4 regions of the Enterococcus sp. AZ126 genome follow, and region 2 is predicted to be linked to each of the others. Evidence: predicted binding sites of a transcription regulator. Region 2 holds the regulator's gene; each other region holds the start of a gene.

Region 1 (2,211 bases), 620 kb from region 2:
TTCTTTTTCGATTTTATTGAGCGCTCGGATTAGCTTTGTTTGTTTTTTATCAAGCAATTGTTTTAGCTCGGATAGTTTATTTTTGGATAAAACAGCTGAATACATTTCTCTTGAACGATTGACTAGATTATGCACTTCGTCTACTAAAAAAACATTTTCTTTTGGTTCTGTCTGCTCTTCAAAAAAACGCCTTAAGTAAACAACTGGATCAAATAAGTAATTATAGTCGCAAATCACTAAATCACACCACAAACTAACATCTAAAGACAATTCAAAAGGACATAAGCTGTGTTTACGAGCATAAATCTCAATAATCTCACGGGTAAACTGATTTTCATTATTTAGTAAATCCCATAATCCTTCATTCAAACGATCATAATAACCATTGGCAAAAGGACAAGCTTCTGGCGTACAATTGCGTTCTGTTAAGAAACAAATTTTATCTTTCGCAGTTAAAGTGACACTCTTTAGCTGTAGCTCCTTATTTTTCATCGCTTCCACAGCATCTTCAGCTACTTGACGCGTGATCGTTTTAGCCGTCAGGTAAAAAGCACGTTCTGCTTTTTCTTCCCCAATAGCTTTTAGTGTGGGAAATAGGGTCGAAATCGTCTTCCCCGTTCCCGTTGGTGCTTCTACAAACAGTTTTTGATTACTTAAAATCGTTTTGTACACGGCAACCGATAGTTCTCTTTGACCAGCTCGATAATCGCCATACGGGAACGGTAATTTTTGTAATGATCGATTTCGAGTTTTACGCCAATTCGCTTTAAAAATCAGCCATTGTTCATATTTTTGTGTCAGATCATCAAAGAATATTTTTAGTTCATCTTTGGTATACTCTTTTTCCTGTCTCGTGATTTGTTCGGTCGTCGTCTGATAATAAGTCAATTGTAAAGTGATTTCATCTAAATCTTCTTGTTGGCAATAAATATGTCCATAACACATTACTTGATACCAATACATCTCTACTTGTTCTTCCAGCAAATCTGAAAATAAAGGTTCCGAAGTTTTGATTTCATCAATCACAGTTCTTTTTTTATCATCAATGAAAATACCGTCTGCGCGGCCTTCGATTATGTATGTTTGCTGATTTAATTCTATGTTGATAGCTAGTTTGATTTCTTTTTGATAATTTTCTCCAGCACTTTTCTGAAGCTTCCGATGGATTTTGGCTCCTTCTAACGCTGTATGTTCACTCGTGTGCCTAGCATCGATGCTCCCTCTTCTTAAAATAAATTCCACTAACCTGCGGACTGCGATTCTTTGCGTACTCTGCATGTTCGATCCCACCTATCCTCTCCTTATTATAGAACATACATTCGCAAAATAAAAGAGGGACTTGATAAACAATGATATCAGAAGGAACTACTTTACAAATGAAGGAGAATTCACAAAAATCGGCAAAACAATTTTCATGAATGTCACCCTCATTTCTCATAACCAAACGCCTCTATCTTGAATTATATATAAAACGTAATGATTTATTCAATCACTATTACTTCAATTTCAAAAGACAAATCAAGTAGAATAATCACTATTTATTTTGACATATTCATAACTTAAATCGCAACCGATCACCTCAAAATTTTCTGACCCTTGATTTAAATCAACGGTTAAATAAATGTCTTCATTTTCTTCAATGTATTTAGCAATTTTATTGATGTTTTGTTTTTCTTCATGGCTATTTGAAAAAATTGGATACTTACCATAAAAAATCTCTACTTTATTCTGATCAAAAATCAACCCTTTTGTTTTGCCAAGAGCCATCGCAATACGTCCCCAGTTAGGATCATGTCCAAACAACGCTGTCTTTACCAAAGGTGAATTGATGATCGATTTGCCCGCGTTTTTTGCTTGTTCTTTACTTTCAGCATTTTTAACGGTGACGAACATTGTCTTAGTCGCACCTTCCGCATCTTTTACAACATCCAATGCTAAATCTTTACAGATTTGATTCAACGCAGTTTCGAATGCTTTTTTTTCAACTGTATAATGACCACTAGCTAAAAACGCTACAGTATCACTAGTACTGGTATCCGTATCGATGCTGATCGTATTGAAAGATTGGTCAACTGAATTTTTCAACAGAGGATAAATTTCTTTTTTCTCTATTTTGGCATCTGTCAATATGTAAGCCAACATCGTCGCCATGTTTGGCTCAATCATTCCCGACCCTTTCACGATCCCTAAAATCGTCGCCTCACCAACTTT
Region 2 (2,211 bases):
CAGGCGTTTTACTATCCCATTGACGGAAACTTTTTAGATCATCCATTGTTACACCGTAACCTGCTAAGTGAAGCAAGCTATAAAGCATTGCTGAACCGTGACCAGCAGAAAGAATGAAACGATCTCTATCTACCCAATTTGTTGACGTTTTTGGGTTTACTTTCAAATGCTTTGTCCAAAGTGCGTATGCCATGGGCGCTGCACCCATTGGCAATCCAGGATGTCCTGAGTTTGCTTTTTGAACTGCTTCGATACTTAAGGTACGAATTGTATTGACGCCTAACTGATCAGTGTTATCGAACAAAAAAATCATCTCCTATTTAGGTTTTTTTTACCTTTATTAACTACATTTTATCGTATTTCGTTTATGAAAGCAATTACTTTTAGTAAAAAAAACTAAAATTATTTTCTATCGTGTAATCCTTTTTCTTTTTGAATCTCTTTCAGTTTCTCTGGTGTCACATCATTTCCTTCAGGATCAACCACTTTCATTCCTTCGATATGGTGACGCATTCCACCGCGAAAAGCAGCTAGATACTCTTGACGAAGTACTTTTTGCTCTTCTTTTTCTTTCTCAGTCAATTCATTTTCTTTCGCTTTCTTAGCAAGTTCATTAATCCGACTCATTTTTTCTGATGATAACATCTATCTTTACCTCCTTATTTTAAGTGATAACACCTATAATTAAACAAGTTTGCTTTACATATCTATCTTATAAGATGAATACCAAAAATACAACTATATTCGCACTTAAAATACGAAACGAAGTCAGTTAATGTTAGAAAAATCAATTTCTGATCATGCTTCTTTTTGATCAAATTTTTTTAGATACTTGATCCTCTCAAAAAACACGAACGCTTGTTTGATTCCTACCTAAAACTATGGTACACTAAAAATATAAATCGAAAGAAGGTGCGGGTTGTGGTGAAACGTACAGACACAAGACAAATCGAAGTATTAAAATATATATATGAACAAGTTGAGCTAAAAGGCTATCCCCCTACTGTTAGAGAAATCGGAAAAGCAGTTGACCTCTCTTCAACATCGACTGTTCATGGACATCTAGCTCGTTTAGAAAAAAAAGGACTGATTTTACGTGATCCGACTAAGCCAAGAGCGATTGAATTGACTGCTGATGGCTTAGAAAGAATTGGTGTGAGGCCTACAGTCATTCCCATGCTTGGTGTCGTTACAGCGGGTGAACCTATCTTAGCTGTAGAAGAAGCATCTGATTTTTTCCCTCTGCCACCAGATCTAGTAGCAGAAGAAAATGCTTTGTTCATGCTGACTATCAGAGGTGAAAGTATGATCAATGCTGGTATTCTAGACGGTGATCAAGTTATTGTCCGTAAACAAAGCGCTGCATCAAATGGCGATATCGTTATTGCGATGACAGACGAAGATGAAGCGACATGTAAACGATTCTTTAAAGAGGCAGAACATATTCGTTTACAACCTGAAAATGATGCATTAGACCCAATTATCTTGAAAAACGTTAGTATTTTAGGTAAAGTTGTCGGATTATACCGCAATCATATTTAGATAAATAAAAAAACATACTGATGAGAGTATGTTTTTTTGTTCGTTCTTCGTTTAAATCAAACACGTTTATTAATCATCCACAACAACTTTGCGTTGGTATGTCTCAAACTGATAGGCATAGCTATTTTTTTCGTCTTGTTCTCCTGTGCTTAAATTGATCAGTGTCCAATCATCCCAATTCACAGAAGTAAATTTCGTATCACCTTCAAATGAATGATGGATAACTGTCCGATACAATACATCGCAAAAAGGTAAAAAATCTTCGTATACCGCTGAGCCACCTGCAATAAAGGTAATGCCTGAAAAAGTTTTGGCATAATCAAGAACCTCATCTACCGTATGGAATATAAGGACTCCCTCTGCATGAAATGCTTTGTCTCTAGTTAAGACAATCGTTTGACGATTTGGTAACGGTCGCCCCCCCATCCCCTCAAAGGTTTTTCGTCCCATAACGATGGTGTTGTCTTCAGTCATTTGTTTAAAAAATTTCAAATCATTTGGCAAATGCCAAGGTAATCGATTTTCTTTCCCGATCGTCCCTTGCTCATCTTGTGCCCATATGGCTGCTAACATTAAAGAGCTCCTTTCAAATTAAACGGCTATTGGCGCCTTGATTGCAGGATGCGGATCGTATCCCTCGATTACAATATCATCCATTTCAAAATCAAA
Region 3 (2,211 bases), 960 kb from region 2:
GGCAAATGATTGGTAGGTCACCTGCTTCAACTAACCGTGCAAGATAATGAAGTGCTGCATCAACATCACTACCACGGATTGATTTTTGAAAGGCTGAAATCACATCATAATGGGCGTCACCATTTTTATCATGAGTAAGTGCTTTACGCTGTACACATTCTTCGATGATTGAAAGAGTGATCACAACTTCTTTTTCCTTATCCTCGGGAGTTGATTTTACAGCCAATTCTAGTCCATTCAAAGCACTGCGCAAGTCACCATTTGTTGCTCGAGATAGATGCTGTAGTGCTTTTTCTTCTAAAATTACTGGGAATTCTCCTAATCCGCGCTGTGAATCAGACAAAGCTACTTTAATCGCTTCTTGAATATCTAATTCAGTTAATGGCTTGACTTCAAAAATTTGTGTTCGACTTCTGATGGCTGGATTAATCGTAATATAGGGATTCTCAGTGGTTGCTCCAATCATAATGATCCGACCGCTCTCAAGATGAGGAAGCAGGAAATCTTGTTTTGTTTTATCCAAGCGATGAACTTCATCTAATAATAAAATCACTGTACCACTCATTTTAGCTTCTTCTGCGACAATTTGCAGATCTTTTTTTGTATCCGTTGCTGCATTCAGTAAGCGAAAAGCATAATTCGTCGAACCAGCAATTGCGCTGGCAATACTTGTTTTACCAGTACCAGGCGGACCATATAAGATCATGGAAGAAAGCATCTTGGCTTCCACCATCCGACGAATGATTTTCCCAGGACCAACAAGATGCTGTTGTCCAACGACTTCATCTAAATTACGTGGTCGCATACGATAGGCTAAAGGTTTTTGCATCGTTGAACCTCCTTAATATAAAAGCGTAGCGAGCTCGTTTAGCCTTGACAGAAAAATAGGAGAGTGGCGTTTTAAGCCGCAAGCCAATTTTATCTTTTTTCCGAAAGGCAAGCTTTCAAAGCCAGCTAAAAAATTCTTTATAGAGTGATTATACCACAAAGAACGTACGTTTGTATTTAAGCTTGTTTAGTCTATTAGAGTAGGAAGAAAATATGAATTTATCTTGCGAATCGTTTGTTATTTCAATGGATAATAGGCCTAGATTCGTGTATGATAGAAAGTGGTGAAAATAATGGATGATACGATAAATTTTTTTAATACACAGTCAACTGAAGAAATTGCTCAGTTTTTATTAGGGATGTATTTAGAGCATGAGACTGAATCTGGTACACTCGCAGGATATATTGTCGATACAGAAGCATATCTAGGACCGGAGGATGAAGCGGCTCATAGTTTTGGATTGAGAGATACGCCGCGTTTAAAAGCAATGTATGAAAAGCCAGGTACGATTTATTTATATACAATGCACACGCACTTGATTTTAAATATGGTAACGCAAGAAAAAGGGAAACCACAAGGGGTCATGATTCGGGCTGTCGAACCTATTAAAGGAATCGCAAAAATGGAAGAAAATCGCAAAGGACGCAATGGACTTGATTTGACTAATGGTCCAGGGAAACTTGTTGCAGCTCTTGGAATCAAGCGAGATTTATACGGTCAATCGATTTTTAATAGTTCATTGCGAATTGTTCCGGAAAAAAGAAAAATACCAAAGAAAATCATTGCACTTCCTCGAATTGGCATCCCAAATAAAGGCATCTGGACGGATTTACCTTTAAGATATGTGGTTTCAGGGAATCCCTACATTTCCAAGCAAAGAAGAAGTGATATCGATAAACAGGCTTTTGGCTGGAAGGAAGAAAATAGATGAAAAAAGATACTATGTTGACCTATTTAGATCAACAAATCACTAAAAAGATCACAGAATACGATGTAGCACTTGACTGGAATACCAGAAATCATTCCATCGAAGTAATTTTCCGTTTATTTGCAGAAAATAAGCTGAACGAACAAATCGATGATGCTACGGGGACGATCTCTGAAGAGGAGATCATTGAATTTGAAGACGGCGTTTTATTTTATAATCCTGAGAAATCTCCTGTGGATGAAAATGATTATTTAGCTGTTATTCCTTATGAAGGAAAAAAAGGAATCAAACAATCGGTATTAGATGGGTTTGTCGAATATTTAAACGAAGTGTTAGCAGAAGGTCAAAGTGATTTATTAGACTTTTTAACGGACGACGAGCAAGAAGTTTTTGAACTGAAATGGTCGAATGAAGACTTTGAAGTAGCAGTACAAAAGCATCAAAAAACAGCTGG
Region 4 (2,211 bases), on a different contig from region 2:
TTCAGTCGCAGGACTGTCGGATAGGCGACACTCTATTATAACTTAATTAGTCTGTTCCACAAAAACCTATTTTTAACTAAAAAGGTAAACTTGACTAAAATAGTTAACGGCCAAGATTAAGTGATAGCAATAACCAATCAGATTTTTAGCAAATCTCACCTTCTGCTTGTAGAATGATGGTAAGTTATTCTACAGATAGGAGGGTTTCGTATGTGCGGAAGGTTTTTGCTAGATCCAACAGACACTAAAGAGATCGAGGAGATTATCAGGAAAATTGAAGCAAAGAACCTGGAGATCAAGACCGGAGAAATATTTCCAACGAACACAGTCCCTTTACTAGTCGGAACGTCTGATCAAGATATCGGTGTTGAAGCGATGGCTTGGGGATTTCATGGATTTAAAAAGTCTCAATCGATCATAAACGCTCGATCAGAGACAGTCACTGAAAAGAAAATGTTTGCTAAAGCATTTAGTAGTACTCGTTGTGTCTTTCCCACTTCTGGATTTTATGAATGGGACCAGGAGAAAAGAAAATTTCTCTTCAGGAAAAAAGATTCTGAACTCCTTTATATAGCAGGATTTTATAAGAAATTTGAAGATGGAAACAGAAGTATCATTTTGACTACTGCAGCTAATAAATCAATTGCAGAGATACATAATCGTATGCCAGTCATTTTAGAAAAAGATACGATCGATAGATGGCTGTTTGATGATAAGTTTGCAGAAAGCTATTTAAAGGAGCCAATGCCTATGTTAATCAATACTCCAGCTTAAAGTAGTAAAAGACTTATGCCCCATGCATAAGTTTTTTTTGCTTGTGGCACGCTATCTCATGCTAGACAAAAAGAACAAATGTTCGTATAATTATAGAACAATGTCGGTTTAAAAAAGGTGAGGTAAATGAAATTTGACTATAGCAAAGAGCCTAGTAGAGATATCCTCTGTATCGATTGTAAATCATTTTATGCGAGCATCGAATGTGTAGAACGTGGCTTACACCCTCTTAAAACAATGTTAATTGTAATGAGTGGTACAGAAAATTCAGGTGGACTAGTTTTAGCTGCTTCTCCCCTGGCCAAAAAGGTATTGGGAATTTCTAATGTCACGAGATCAAATGAAGTTCCATACCATAAGGATTTATTGATTGTGCCACCAAGAATGACACTGTACATGCAAAAAAATGTTGAGATCAATCAAATATACAAATCATTTGTTGCTGACGAGGATCATTCTGTATTTAGTGTCGATGAATCATTTCTTGATGTGACCAACTCACTAAAACTTTTTAAATGTGATAGTGCTTATGAAATTGCAAAGCTAATACAACTAATGGTAAAAGAACAAACAGGAATCTATGTCACTGTGGGAATTGGGTCTAATCCATTATTGGCCAAGTTAGCCCTGGATAATGGAGCAAAGCATAGCAAGGATTTTATCGCTGAATGGCGTTATGAGGATGTGCAAGATAAAGTATGGGGAATCAGCCCAATGACAGAGTTTTGCGGTATTGGACACCGGACAGTAAAGCGACTTAATTGGTTAGGTATTAGGAATATTAAGGAGATTGCTGAAGCTGATCTCTATCGGCTAAAAAGAGAATTTGGGGTAATGGGCCTGCAGTTGTATGCACATTCCTGGGGAATCGATCGTAGCTTTTTAGGACAAAAAAAGACAGATGCTAAAATGGATAAATCGATTGGTAATAGCCAGGTACTCCCAAGAGACTATACAAGACAAAACCAGCTGGAGCTAGTGCTGCGAGAAATAGCTGATCAAGTGGCTTCTCGCCTCCGTAGCAGCCATTTAAAAACTGCATGTATATCTTTATCTGTGGGCTATTCAAAAGGCTATATTGATAGTCAGGGACGTTCTGGATGGCGGAAACAGATGAAGATCCCCCACTCTAATAACACTAAAGTTTTGTCAGAGTACATTATTGGATTGTTCCGAATCGAATATAACGGTCAGGACGTTCGACACGTTGGAGTTTCTTATTCAAAATTAGTTCAAACGGATACGCTTCAGCTGGATTTATTTTCAGATCCGGATCAGGAAGTAAATGAGCAGCGTTTGGATTTTTTGATCGATACTATTCGTAAAAAATATGGGTTTAAATCATTGATACATGCTTCTTCCCTCTTGGAAGGTGCAACGGCAGTATCGAGATCAGGGCTTGTGGCAGGTCACGCAGGTGGCAACGTGGGGGTGAGT

The links. The regulator LexA, encoded in region 2, represses DNA repair genes until DNA is damaged. The targets are predictions, from matches to a motif close to CNAACANNTGTTNG.
Region 1: a site for LexA is predicted at 1,309-1,322, ahead of IGI43_RS04470 (ATP-dependent DNA helicase). Genes of this name have one in related genera too.
Region 3: a site for LexA is predicted at 989-1,002, ahead of IGI43_RS05980 (replication-associated recombination protein A). Genes of this name have one in related genera too.
Region 4: a site for LexA is predicted at 846-859, ahead of IGI43_RS16410 (Y-family DNA polymerase). Genes of this name have one in related genera too.

Annotation. Positions count from the first base shown of each region.
Region 1 is NZ_JBIOSB010000001.1:902,184-904,394, forward strand. Features, by position in the region: gene IGI43_RS04470 (ATP-dependent DNA helicase) at 1-1,278, opposite strand, end outside; gene argJ (bifunctional glutamate N-acetyltransferase/amino-acid acetyltransferase ArgJ) at 1,519-2,211, opposite strand, start outside.
Region 2 is NZ_JBIOSB010000001.1:278,708-280,918, forward strand. Features, by position in the region: gene tkt (transketolase) at 1-304, opposite strand, end outside; gene IGI43_RS01315 (DUF896 family protein) at 403-645, opposite strand; gene lexA (transcriptional repressor LexA) at 913-1,542, shown strand; gene IGI43_RS01325 (dihydrofolate reductase) at 1,612-2,115, opposite strand; gene IGI43_RS01330 (thymidylate synthase) at 2,134-2,211, opposite strand, start outside.
Region 3 is NZ_JBIOSB010000001.1:1,238,301-1,240,511, reverse strand. Features, by position in the region: gene IGI43_RS05980 (replication-associated recombination protein A) at 1-829, opposite strand, end outside; gene IGI43_RS05975 (DNA-3-methyladenine glycosylase) at 1,122-1,760, shown strand; gene IGI43_RS05970 (DUF3013 family protein) at 1,757-2,211, shown strand, end outside.
Region 4 is NZ_JBIOSB010000002.1:61,045-63,255, forward strand. Features, by position in the region: gene IGI43_RS16405 (SOS response-associated peptidase) at 211-774, shown strand; gene IGI43_RS16410 (Y-family DNA polymerase) at 901-2,211, shown strand, end outside.